Regions from separate parts of the Staphylococcus muscae genome, predicted to be linked through region 2. Evidence: predicted binding sites of a transcription regulator. Region 2 holds the regulator's gene; each other region holds the start of a gene.
What was found. The regulator Rex, encoded in region 2, represses fermentation and respiration genes when NADH is low (regulators of the CRP and FNR family bind a similar motif). The targets are predictions, from matches to a motif close to TTGTGAAATATTTCACAA.
Positions count from the first base shown of each region.

Region 1 (3,326 bases), 230 kb from region 2:
ATATTTCTGTCGTTGTTGGTAGAGAAGATGTGGAAGAGGTAAAACCAGAACCAGATTTGTATTTAACAGCAGTTCAATCATTGAATCATAACCCTGCGTATTGTTTAGCAATTGAAGATTCAGTAAGAGGTGCTACTGCGGCAATACGTGCTGGGCTCGATGTGATTGTCAATACAAATCAGATGACAGAAATCAGTGACTTCAGCCATTTGCCATTAACAGATAAAGATACAGATTTATCAACGTTAATTGAACGTTATTTTGAAGGGAGAAAGCGATGAATTTTGAACAGCTCATGTTTTTTATTGTTATTCCATTATGTTTTATTGCTGGTAATTTAGTCATCGCACCGAGAAGGCAACGACATATCCCAATGCGTATACACGTGTTGTCATGTGTTGTTGGACTCATTATTTATGCGATTGGTATGGTTATTTTATATCGCTTTTTCCTATAATAAAAACCCCCGTTCATACAAGCAATGACATTGCAGATGTATGAGCGGGGGTTATAACGTTATCTCAATAAGAAGATGGCTGCCAGAATCAAAATGATAAGTATCGCATCAATGCCAATGAGTAGTTTCATACGTGGATTGGCATTGCCTTCTTTTAATTCTTTATTATACATGTATATATTGGGAATTGAACCAACGAGTAATAGTACAATTGCAATCATACCAAGTGTATACATCTTACCGCACTCCTTTTATTCGACCGTAAATGTAACCGACGATTACAGCAATCCCAATACCAATCAGTGTACAAATAATAGGTTCACCTAGTTTTGTGCCGATTAATGCACCTGATGCTACACCGATGATTAATGGCACACCATACTGTATACGGTGTTTTTCAGAGTCGAGCAGTGTGAAAGTCAGCATGTAGAGCACACCGAATGTTAGTGCAACGAGTAATGACTTGAAAATAATTGTTGGTGTTGATGCTGTATGTGACATAAAATTGACTGTAAAAAAGATGATGCCAAGAAACAATGAAATAACGACAGCTTTCTGTGTGCGTTTCATGTGAACCTCCATCAAAAAATTTGTACAGTCAGTATACCATAGACATCTACAAACTACTTAGTGAGCTGTTGTGATTTGTTCGCTTTTTTAATCGTTTCAAACTGCCCGTGATCATTCAAGTAAGCATAGAATAAACCAATAATAAGACCACCACCGATATAGTTACCGATAAATGCAGCTACAATATTTTTTAACATACCGAGCGCATGAACAGCAGAAAAATCATAAAATAATTGACCGACGAACAAAGTGGCATTATAAACAACGTGCTCAAATCCCATAAATGCAAAGATTGTTACACCGAACATCATGACAAACATTTTTGCTAAAACATCATCGATTTGCATAGCAATCACAAGTGCAATATTGATGAAGAAGTTTGCAAAAATCGCACGCACAAGTATGTTTTGAAAATTGTATACTTCGGCTTTCGAGTGTATCATCTGATCCAACAAGGCAACCATTTCTGGTGACATGACATCACTGACACGTAATATGGCAAAAAAGATGAATGCGCCTGCAATATTACCGAAGAAGCAGAGCATAAAAATCTTTAATACACGGAGAGGTTGGATAAGGTGATAATAAAGTCCTACTGTAAAGTACATGAAATTACTGGTGAGCAGTTCGGAGTTGGTGAATAAGATTAATACGAGTGCAAAGCTGAATGTGATCGAGCCAATCATATTGACGACGCCAAGAGGTACATCAGGTGCAAACGTTGTTTTAACCATTAAAACAAATACAGAGATGATGCTAATAATAAAACCTGCCATCATCGCACGCATCAAGTAACGCTTCATGTAGAAACTGTGCAAGACATCCTTTTTTTGAATGGTTTCGATAATATTTGAAACCCATTTACGACCGTAAAAAATCGTATCCCATTTAATATTCGTATCATTCATACGACAAATTTCCTTTCGTTGTGTAATAGAATCTAGTATAACGCTTTAAACCGATAATGTGAATGTGTTCACATAACGTTTTGTGTCGATAAGATGACATTTGCAATTTTATGTGCAGATGAATAATAATTCTGATAATAGATTTTGCAAATCATATAAAGTGATGGTGGAATAAATAAATCGTCTCGCTTATTAAAATGGCATTCAGAATCGTTTTCTTTTTGAAGAAAATGATTAAATACTGTTATATCAGTACTTTTGAGGTTTTGTTACCATCTATCTTGAAGTGTTTATTCAATATAAAGTGGGTGTGACATATCATGTACGTTGTTTTTGAATATGACAATAAAAAGTTCACAGCTAAGCCAAAAAGTGTGAAGTGAAAAATCTACTTTAAACATTAGTGAAATATAGTATAATAACGAAGAAAAAGTTTACATGCTTTTGAAAATTAGGGGTTTCAAGGAGATGGTGGATTGTCATGGAAGATAATCAATTACAAAGAGGGCTGAGCTCTCGTCAAATTCAAATGATTGCGCTTGGGGGCACAATCGGTGTTGGCTTGTTCATGGGGGCATCAAGTACAATTGCTTGGACGGGACCATCTGTTATTTTCGCATATTTATTGGCTGGGCTCTTCTTATTCTTAGTCATGCGTGCGATGGGTGAGATGGTGTATTTATATCCAACGACAGGTTCATTTGCGAACTATGCAACAGATTACTTACATCCGGTTGCAGGTTACGTGACTGCTTGGGCGAACATCTTTCAATGGATTGTCGTAGGGATGTCTGAAGTTATTGCTGTCGGTGAATACATGAAGTTCTGGTGGCCAGAGTTACCAACATGGATTCCGGGAGTCATTGTTATCGTCATTTTAACTGCAGCTAATGCGATATCAGTTAAAGCTTTCGGTGAGTTCGAATTTTGGTTTGCGATGATTAAGATTGTCACAATTATTTTGATGATTATTGCAGGTTTTGGTCTGATCTTCTTCGGAATTGGTAACGGGGGCGTACCAATTGGATTGAGTAACTTAACAGAGCACGGTGGTTTCTTGCCAAACGGTTGGTTGGGCTTCTTCTTCGCATTATCTATCGTTATCGGTTCATATCAGGGTGTTGAGCTGATCGGTATTACAGCAGGTGAAACAAAAGATCCACAGAAGAATATTAAAAAAGCAGTCAACGGGGTTATCTGGCGAATTTTAATCTTCTACATCGGTGCGATTTTCGTAATCGTAACAGTGTATCCGTGGAATGAACTACAAGACCTTGGTTCACCATTTGTGGCAACTTTTGCGAAGGTCGGTATTACGATTGCGGCAGGTCTTATTAACTTTGTTGTTATCACAGCAGCAATGTCAGGTTGTAACTCAGGTATCTTTAGTT
Region 1 covers NZ_CP027848.1:1,138,911-1,142,236, reverse strand. The annotation lists gene C7J88_RS05790 (HAD family hydrolase) at 1-281, shown strand, start outside; gene C7J88_RS05785 (hypothetical protein) at 278-457, shown strand; gene C7J88_RS10545 (hypothetical protein) at 517-693, opposite strand; gene C7J88_RS05780 (hypothetical protein) at 695-1,027, opposite strand; gene C7J88_RS05775 (formate/nitrite transporter family protein) at 1,081-1,935, opposite strand; gene C7J88_RS05770 (amino acid permease) at 2,417-3,326, shown strand, end outside.
Region 1: the regulator Rex is predicted to act here: its motif matches at 1,992-2,009, upstream of C7J88_RS05775 (formate/nitrite transporter family protein).

Region 2 (3,326 bases):
TACAACGAAAAATGTTGTAATACCCACTAAAAGTACGAGCCATACCCAATATGGCACACCTGTTGAGACAGACATATCTGCATTTGCAACTGTATAACTTTGTAAACGTTTGTTGATCGGTGCTAAAATACCAAATTTTGAAATAGCTGCAAAAAGTGCATAAAATCCGAGTGCGATCCAACTTCCGATAAGCCCTTCACCTGCACGATAATACGTTCCGGTTGCACAGCCGCCTGCTAAGATAATGCCGACACCGAAGATGAACGAACCAATAATTGTACCAACAATAGGAAATGTTCCGTTATCGATCGTAATGAAACCAGCTGCTTGTAGTCCGAAAATGCCAATTGCTTGAATTGTAATTGCAACAAGTAATGCATAGAACATCTTGTTATTCTTTTGAACGTACATATCGCGGAATCCACCTGTCAAACAGAATCTTGTACGTTGCATCACAAATCCTAGCAATGCTCCAACGATTAAACCACTGAAAATAGTCCAAATCATTTTACCAACCTCCTATATCCGATTAACATTATCTGAATTATATAGAATGTTATTTCATAATGCAAGGGTTAGTATAAAATTTCATAAATCTGTCCCTTTCTTGTATAGGGGTGAATAATCCGCAACATTTTTAAAGATTATTTTTCTGTAAAACATCTCAGCTTCAAAACCAGTTTCTACACTATTTTGAGAAATCAACATAAAAAAACATCAAAATTCAAACGTTGAATTTTGATGACTTATTTTCTTACATATTCAATAATCTATGTCGAATGTATTATGCTTGTAATGTTGAATTGTAATTTTTCATAAAAAAGAGTAATGATTGAAGTTCTACACCAAGATCAATTTGATGAACTTGTACCGATTGCGGCACTTGTACTCGCTTTGGCGTGAAGTTAAGAATACCTTTAATGCCTGCTTCAACAAGTTGATCTGTAACCGCTTGTGCTGCAGATTCCGGTGTTGCAATAATCACCACTTCAAGTTTTTCCTTCTTAATAATTTCTGTCATATCTGACATTGGTTTAACAAGGACATTACCGATTGTTTCACCAATCACTTCTGGACGTATATCAAATGCTTCTGTAATTGTCATATCATCGTGGATGGAGAAGTTGTAAGTAATCAATGCGTGTCCGAGATTCCCGACACCTACAATGCCGATGTGAATCTCTTCAGAGTCACTTAATTCTGATTTGAAAAAGTCTAGAAGGTTGTCAATGTTATAGCCGTATCCTTTTTTGCCAAGCTCGCCAAAATAAGAGAAGTCACGTCGAATCGTTGCAGAATCGATATTTAATCCTTCGCTAATTGCTTTAGAATTGACGCGATTTTCACCTTTCGCCTTTAACGTGTTTACAAACCGATAATACAAAGGTAGGCGTTTTAAGGTCGCTCTTGGAATTTTCACCGTTTCTTTAGCCATTTCACAATCCTCCAAAAATATTTCTAAAACATATGTGATACATTTCACAGCACAACACTATAATTATAACTGACTTTCACTCAGAAAGAAACATTTACATTTTGATGGGTATATTTTTGTTGTACAATATATGTTAATGAAAGGAGCATCCCACATGATATTAATGCAACTCAGTCAGATTTCAAAGTCCTTTGATGGCGAAACAATTTTTGATGGTGTCAACTTTGAAGTGAAAACCGGTGAACGCATTGGCATTGTTGGTCGTAACGGAGCAGGAAAATCCACTTTAATGAAGATCATTGCAGGTGTTGAAGCATACGAAGAGGGTCATATCTCAAAGATTAAAAACTTAAAAATGGGTTATCTGACACAGCAAATGACACTCAACACTCAAAAAACTGTGTTTGAAGAGATGTTACAACCATTTAAACATCTTAAGCAACTCGGTGACAAGATGCAAGAAGAAACGGATTGGCTCGCTCGACACGCAGATCGCTATGATTCGGATGCTTATCAAGAACATATGAAGCGTTACGAAAGTATATCGAACGAGTTTGAAAAGCAAGGCGGCTATGATTATGAACGTAAAATAAAGACTGTTTTAAACGGGCTGCATTTTACGGAAAACGACTATCATCGCCCTGTAAATGACTTCAGTGGTGGACAAAAAACACGCCTTTCACTCGCACAGATGTTGTTGCGTGAACCAGATTTATTGTTACTTGATGAGCCAACAAACCATCTCGATATGGAAACGACCGCATGGTTGGAAGACTATTTAAAGTTTTTCAAAGGTGCTATCGTCATTATCTCACACGATCGTTACTTTCTAGATAAAATTGTCACACAAATATATGATGTCTCTTTAGGTGAAGTGAAGCACTATGTGGGTAACTATGGTAAATTTATTACCCAACGTGATCAATACTATCAAAAGCGACTCGCAGAATATGAGCGACAACAAGATGAAATCAAACGCTTGGAAACCTTCGTCGAAAAAAATATTACACGTGCTTCTACAAGTGGTATGGCAAAAAGCCGACGAAAAGTTTTAGAAAAAATGACACGCTTAGAAAAACCTATGTTGGATGCAAGGAGTGCGGATATTCGTTTTGACTTCGATCGCAATACAGGTAACGATGTGATGCACATACGTGATTTAGAAGTAGGATACGAAACCCCGATTACAAAGCCAATCAATATGGAAGTATCAAAAGGAGATCATATTGCGATTATCGGTCCAAATGGGATTGGAAAATCTACATTAATCAAAACACTTGCTGGACGTCTCAGTGCCTTAGCAGGTCAAGTGATTCCAGGTGCTAACTTAAAAATTGGCTACTACGATCAAAAACAAGCAGAGTTTCAGTCTAGTAAAACCATTTTAGATTATGTTTGGGATCAATATCGTCATATGCCCGAAAAAGATGTTCGTGCGGTTCTCGGTCGCTTTCTTTTCACTCAAGATGATGTTCAAAAAATTATCAATGACTTATCAGGTGGCGAAAAGGCACGACTTCAACTTGCACTACTAATGTTAGAACGCAATAATGTGCTTATCCTTGACGAGCCTACCAATCACCTTGATATTGATTCTAAAGAGATGCTTGAACAAGCACTCAATGACTTCGCAGGTACTTTAATCTTTGTATCTCATGACCGTTACTTTATTAACGAATTGGCAAACAAAGTCTTTGATCTGGATGAACACGGTGGCCGCATCTATCTCGGTGACTATCAATATTATTTAGAAAAGCTTGAACAACAACACGCACTTGCAACGCATGCGGAAGCTCAAAATACAACAGTGCGTCCTTCAAACGAACAACTATCTGAACAAGAAACAACTTATGAAGACTTAAAAGCAGCACGCCGTGAAAAGCGTAAGCTA
Region 2 covers NZ_CP027848.1:909,349-912,674, forward strand. The annotation lists gene C7J88_RS04510 (YeeE/YedE family protein) at 1-507, opposite strand, end outside; gene C7J88_RS04515 (redox-sensing transcriptional repressor Rex) at 785-1,435, opposite strand; gene abc-f (ribosomal protection-like ABC-F family protein) at 1,590-3,326, shown strand, end outside.

Region 3 (3,326 bases), 870 kb from region 2:
GGGTAGTGTTCTTCGCGTACATCTAATGCGCAGTGTTTGTATCCAATTTCTTTGACGATTGGCACAATTGGTGTAAAGTCTTCAATATTCATTGCAGCAGCAAGTACAGATTGCGCTAAAGCTGTTGATTGAAAACCTTTTTTCTGGTTTGTTTGGTTAAACATATTGCGTAGTTCAGGATGTTGACTGAACATTCTATTGTAGAATCGTGATGTGATTTCCGTACCTTTTTCTTTTAATACGGGAACTGTTTCTAAAATAATCCCTTTTTCTTCTTGTGTTAACACAACAATCACTCCTTAAAGGTATTTACTCTTTATATTATTCACTAACTATCTGTATGCGTAAATAAAAACGCATGCAATAGCGAGTGAGATAACAAGTGTTCACAAAAATAAAACATGTAAGTCCATAGTAGGATTCCATCTTGTCCAAAAAAATGTATAATAGTCTGTGACAGTACATACAGAATGGAGGACCACACCAAATATGAACAAATTACTTCAATCGTTATCAGCTATTGGTGTTTCAGCAACACTAGTCACACCTAATCTCAGCGTAGAAGCAACTTCTAACACCATCCCTTCTATTAAAGGAACAGAAGATGCTATTGTTGAAGTGGGTAAAACATACAACCCATTAGCTGGTGTAACTGCATACGATAAAGAAGACGGTGATTTGACTGATAAAATCAAGGTCAATGGTCATTTTGATACGTCAAAAGCAGGGACGTACCAACTGGAGTACCAAGTCATTGACTCTGATGGTGCCATTGAAACATCTTCTCGTGTCATACAAGTTGTTGATGCACCGCAATAGGTGAGATGAAAAGGCTAGTCGTCGTCAGCGTAATATAAGCGCTTACATCGACAAGTCTTTTTCTTTTTATAATATCTCACTTGATAGCACATGTTCATTTTACAAATGAGAGAAAATGTAAGCTATTAGCAAATTCCCTATATCTATATGACAAATACCCTTCTTTTAATGATAAACATTTTCAATTACAAACATTTAGAAAGCGTTTCCAAACCTTGCCCCGCTTATATCTACTCACATTTCAATTGATTTTCTACGTTTTAAGCCATTTCACAAAATGTACACATATTTTTTGAGGTGCTCTCATCCCGTGCCACGCCTAGATTGGCAAGGTTATCACGTTTTTTTATTTGCCAAAATAACAAAAAGCCTCTTGTAAATATTACATATTATTTTAAAATTGGTATAAGCCCTACAATAGTACAATTAGGAGGTTAAAAAAGTGTCAAAATTAAAGTCTTTGCTTCTAACGTTTGGAACACTGTTTTTATTAACAGGTTGTTCTAATATGGAAGTCTTAAACCCAAAAGGGCCACAAGCAAGTGAATTGAGATTTTTGATTATCTACTCAATTATCTTCATGGTTGGCATTGTTGCGGTTGTATGTATCCTTTTTGCTGTTTTCACTTGGAAATACCGTTATACGAAAACAACAGAATCAGGTAAAGTACACCACAACGCAATTCTTGAAACAGTTTGGTTTATCATTCCTGTGTTTATTTTAATTGCATTAATGATTCCTACTGTTAAATCACTTTACGATTTTGAGGAGCCGCCTAAAGCTGAAGACGACCCAATCGTTGTCTACGCAGTCAGTGGCGGTTACAAATGGTTCTTCGCATATCCTGATGAAAAAATTGAAACAGTGAACCATTTAACAATTCCAACAAATCGTCCAATTACGTTCAAGCTTCAAGCGATGGACACAATGACAAGTTTCTGGATTCCACAACTTCACGGTCAAAAATATGCGATGACTGGAATGACAATGGAATGGACAATGCAAGCAGATGAGGAAGGTACTTATCGTGGACGTAACTCAAACTTCAATGGTGAAGGTTTCTCACGTCATACTTTCCAAGTTAATGCAGTAAGTCAAGAAAAATATGATGAATGGGTGAAAAAAGCGCAATCACAGAAAGTCATCGATCAAGATACTTTCGACAAACAACTTTTACCTATCACAAAAAATGAACAGTTAACATTCAGCGGTACGCACATGGCATTCGTTGATCCGGCTGCAGATCCGGAATACATCTTCCATGCATATAAACGCTTTAACTTTGTTCAGAAGGACTTAAACTTCACACATGATCAAACAACAGGTGTTTTAAGCGAACCAAACAAACCAGCACGTGAAGTGACGGTTACGAATGAAAACTACCCACGCCATGGTATGGAACCTGCTATCCTTAAGAACGATGAAAAATATGACAATGAGTTCAAGAAGGATGAAGAACATACAATGGATGAAATGGAATCAATTCAAAAAGGTGCCAAAGATGCTAAGGCACACAAAGATCATAAAAGTGGAGGTGGACATTAATGATGAACTTTCCATGGGATGAGCTTCTCGTACGTGGTAACTGGATGATTACCATGGCTCAAATTAGTGCACCATTCTTAGTGATTGGTGTCATTGCCGCAATTACGTACTTTAAGCTTTGGGGATATTTATACAAGGAATGGTTCATGTCAGTCGACCACAAGAAGATTGGTTTAATGTACCTAATCTGTGCCGTGTTAATGTTTGTTCGTGGTGGTATTGATGCGATCCTACTACGTATCCAATTAACAATTCCGGACAACCCATTCTTAGATTCAAATCACTATAACGAAATCTTTTCAACGCACGGTGTAATCATGATTATTTTCATGGCGATGCCACTTGTAATTGGTTTAATGAACATCATCATTCCATTACAAATTGGTGCACGTGACGTTGCATTCCCAGTACTTAACAACATTAGTTTCTGGTTATTTGTAGCAGGTATGCTATTATTCAACCTTTCATTTATTGTTGGTGGATCACCTGCTGCAGGTTGGACAAACTATGCACCATTAGCTGGTGAGTTTAGTCCAGGACCTGGTGTAAACTATTACCTAATCGCAATCCAAATCTCTGGTTTAGGTACACTTATTACAGGTATTAACTTCTTTGTTACAATTATGAGATGTAAATCTCCAAGTATGAAATTTATGCAAATGCCAATGTTTGTTGTGACAACATTTATCACAATGTTAATTATCTTATTAGCATTCCCACCACTTACAGTAGCACTTGCATTAATGACAACTGATAGAATTTTCGATACAGCATTCTTTACAGTAGCCAATGGTGGTATGCCAATGCTATGGGCAAACTTCTTCTGGGTATGGGGGCACCCTGAGGTATACATTCTTGTTCTTCCAGCATTCGGTATCTACTCAGAAATTATTCCAACATTTGCACGTAAACGTCTATTCGGTCACCAAAGCATGGTATGGGCGACAGGCGGTATCGCATT
Region 3 covers NZ_CP027848.1:34,658-37,983, forward strand. The annotation lists gene C7J88_RS00165 (globin domain-containing protein) at 1-287, opposite strand, end outside; gene C7J88_RS00170 (immunoglobulin-like domain-containing protein) at 490-819, shown strand; gene qoxA (cytochrome aa3 quinol oxidase subunit II) at 1,262-2,365, shown strand; gene qoxB (cytochrome aa3 quinol oxidase subunit I) at 2,368-3,326, shown strand, end outside.
Region 3: the regulator Rex is predicted to act here: its motif matches at 1,078-1,095, upstream of qoxA (cytochrome aa3 quinol oxidase subunit II).

Region 4 (3,326 bases), 300 kb from region 2:
CTTTTCCTGAATATTGAGTGATAGATCCCTTGTCTCCTGGATATCCAGCAATTTGAAGTGTTTGATTGAGAGAAAGATCTTGTGAAAAGGAAAAATAACCAGTTTTGCATCCTAAATTATTGTCTAATTTCAGAATAGCGAAATCGTACTTGGGTAAACCAGTAGTCTCCCATTCTTTTTGGAGAAATTTTTGAGTGACATGAGCTTGCCCTATTGGCAGTTTTGATTTTGATAGACCTGCATAAACTGTTATATTTTTTGCAAATCCTCCTAGTTCTGAAGAGTAAACATTATGTGCAGCAGTCAATACTGTATTCTTATTAATCATTGCTCCAGTACCAGTACCAGTATTATTTTTGAATTTTATATCTAAAAGTACAATTTTTTTATAAGGGTTTTTAAGATAGTCTTTTACAACAGTTCTAGTATCTTTCCCAATTATTTTTTCATTAAAGAGAGAAGAATTATTCTGTATGGCTTTTAATCCTTCTTGTGGAATATCATAGTTTGTTGGTGTGGGAGCTTCAGTAGCATCGGTGGCTTTCAAAACATCATCATTTTGTGCAGATAGTGTATCTGCATTGCCAAACAAGTAAGTTATTGCAAGTATACTTAATGCGAATGTGACAAATCCTTTTCTTAGCATGTATGACTCCTTTCTGACATCACTCATTTCTCTATTAGTGATTTGATAACAATAAAATAATACTTTTCATCTAAGGGGTAAATCTTTTTGTAAAATAGCTTTTGTGTGTAGAAAATTATTTTTACGAAAAATTCATTTGGGTTAAATGTGAGAACAAGAGAAGAAATAACTGGGAGTATAGTTGAAAGTATTGTTTTCATAGGTTTTAGTGATATATTATTTAAGATTTCAATAAATAACTATTGATTCTATTGCATGTTCAGTAGGGTTATCTTTATGCTTATGCACAAGAGGCTATTGGTGAACGATTGTTTTATTACAATAGTGTAATGTCGTTTTAATAATTTGTGAGATGGATGGAATAGATGTTGGTTAAAGTGTGTTTAAGTGACATTTTAAAAAGGATTTAACAGTGCAGTGATATGCTTTTTAGATGTGTCTGTTTTGTGTTAGGGGATACCCCTGCAAGAGTATAGGGGAAGTCCTTATGTTATGTATTTCACAATAACGTTACACTGAAAGTGAACAAGCGTATCAAAAGTTAATAGCATCATAACCCTTTTTGATACAAGAGATCTATTAAAGAAAAAGGTGAATCAATTATGGATAAGTCAAAAGCTGGTTTGCAGTTAGGGCTTCAAACGCTCAGTTTAGTTGCTGGGTTTATGGCATGGACAATCATTGCACCATTAATGCCATTTATTTCCCAAGATATTGAAATTACAAGCGGTCAATTATCAATCATTTTAGCTATCCCTGTTATTTTAGGTTCAGTATTACGTGTGCCATTCGGTTACTTAACAAATATCGTTGGTGCGAAATGGGTATTCTTTACAAGTTTCGTTGTATTACTTGTCCCAATTTTCTTATTGAGCCAAGCATCAACACCAGGTAACTTAATGTTCGCAGGTTTCTTCCTAGGTGTAGGGGGCGCGATCTTCTCAGTAGGTGTTACATCAATTCCTAAATACTTCGCAAAAGATAAAGTCGGTCTTGCAAATGGTATTTACGGTATGGGTAACTTAGGTACAGCTGTATCAGCATTCTTAGCACCACCAATCGCAGGAATTATCGGTTGGCAAAACACAGTAATGAGCTATTTAGCAGTTATGGTTGTATTTGCACTTATCATGTTCTTCTTAGGTGACGGTAACGAACCTAAAGTAAAAGTACCTTTAGTAGAGCAATCACGTATTCTATTGAAAAACTACAAATTGTACTACTTAAGTTTCTGGTACTTCATCACATTCGGCGCGTTCGTAGCATTCGGTCTTTTCTTACCGAACTTCTTAGTTGAACACTTCGGTGTAGACAAAGTAGACGCAGGTATTCGTACGGGTGTATTCATCGCTATCGCAACATTACTTCGTCCTATCGGTGGTATGTTAGGGGATAAATTTGATGCGGTAACAATGTTAAAAGCATTCTTCTCAATTATGATTGTAGGTGCATTAATCATTGGTTTATCTGACGGTATCTTCTTATTCACAGTGGGTTGTTTAACAGTAAGTGTTTGTGCGGGTATCGGTAACGGTCTTATCTTCAAACTTGTACCACACTATTTCTCAAAAGAAGCGGGTGTTGCAAACGGTATCGTATCAATGATGGGTGGTCTTGGTGGTTTCTTCCCACCACTTGTTATCTCTGCAGTCACTTCAATGACAGGTAGCAGTAACTTAGCATTCATTCTACTTGCTATTTTCGGTGTTGTTGCATTGTTAACAATGTTTAACTTAGCAAAACGCGAAAAAACAGCAGGTGTTCAATAATTATTTAAATAAAAGACACTGTATTTATCAATTACGGTAAATACAGTGTCTTTTGTTATTTATGTGTTTAAAAAGTGTTTTTGTATTATAGTCGATAAGACGACTGGTAATTCTTCAAAAGCACTTTTTTTATGAATACGTTCAGTGACTTTGTGCGCATCTTTGCCAATAGGACCGCAATTCATAAGAGGGGCTTGAATATTTTTGATCGCTTGGAATGGGATAGAATAAGTATTATTGAAAACAGGTGTATTATTCTCATAAGCTTCAAACCCTGCTCCGTTTGGTGAAGGTGAGACATAACTCAGGTCACTAATACCGTTGAAGTAGTGAATGCGTTTTGATGTACGTCCAAAGTGTTCTCGCAATGTTGTATCTATTGTTGAACCAATTGCTTCAGTCAGTGGATGATAAGAAGCATTGGTCGCTGGATAATAAGGTGGTGCAAAGAATGTCACAACAGTTGGTCCAAGCTCTCGACATAGATTCATCAAAGCATCTACAATTGCGATGGATTGAAGATGTGGCTCACTTTCGGTTTGGATTTGTGTCTCAATGAGTTGATGTACGGTATCTTGCCCATAGTTTTCAATCGCATATTGCAGTAAACGATCGTACGTCATCAACTGCATGTTGAGTGGTTTGACATCGGTCTTTGCAATGCGTTGTTGATACTCAGACAGACCTTTTTGTAATCCTTTGGCAGCGGCATCATTGAATAGGTCAAAGAGTTCATTCGCATGACGTTTGAAGAGAAATAGATTGAAAAGTGCCACTGATCGGAAAGGTGTTTGAACATCATAATGTTGTTTAATATCTGTGACACGCAAACTGACCGGTAAGGGTGTTTCTTCATCTTCAAACTGTTCTTGAAAACGTGTGTGATATTCAATTTCTTGTTGGATATAACT
Region 4 covers NZ_CP027848.1:1,208,813-1,212,138, reverse strand. The annotation lists gene C7J88_RS06130 (trypsin-like serine peptidase) at 1-646, opposite strand, end outside; gene C7J88_RS06125 (nitrate/nitrite transporter) at 1,249-2,415, shown strand; gene C7J88_RS06120 (M20/M25/M40 family metallo-hydrolase) at 2,475-3,326, opposite strand, start outside.
Region 4: the regulator Rex is predicted to act here: its motif matches at 1,134-1,151, upstream of C7J88_RS06125 (nitrate/nitrite transporter).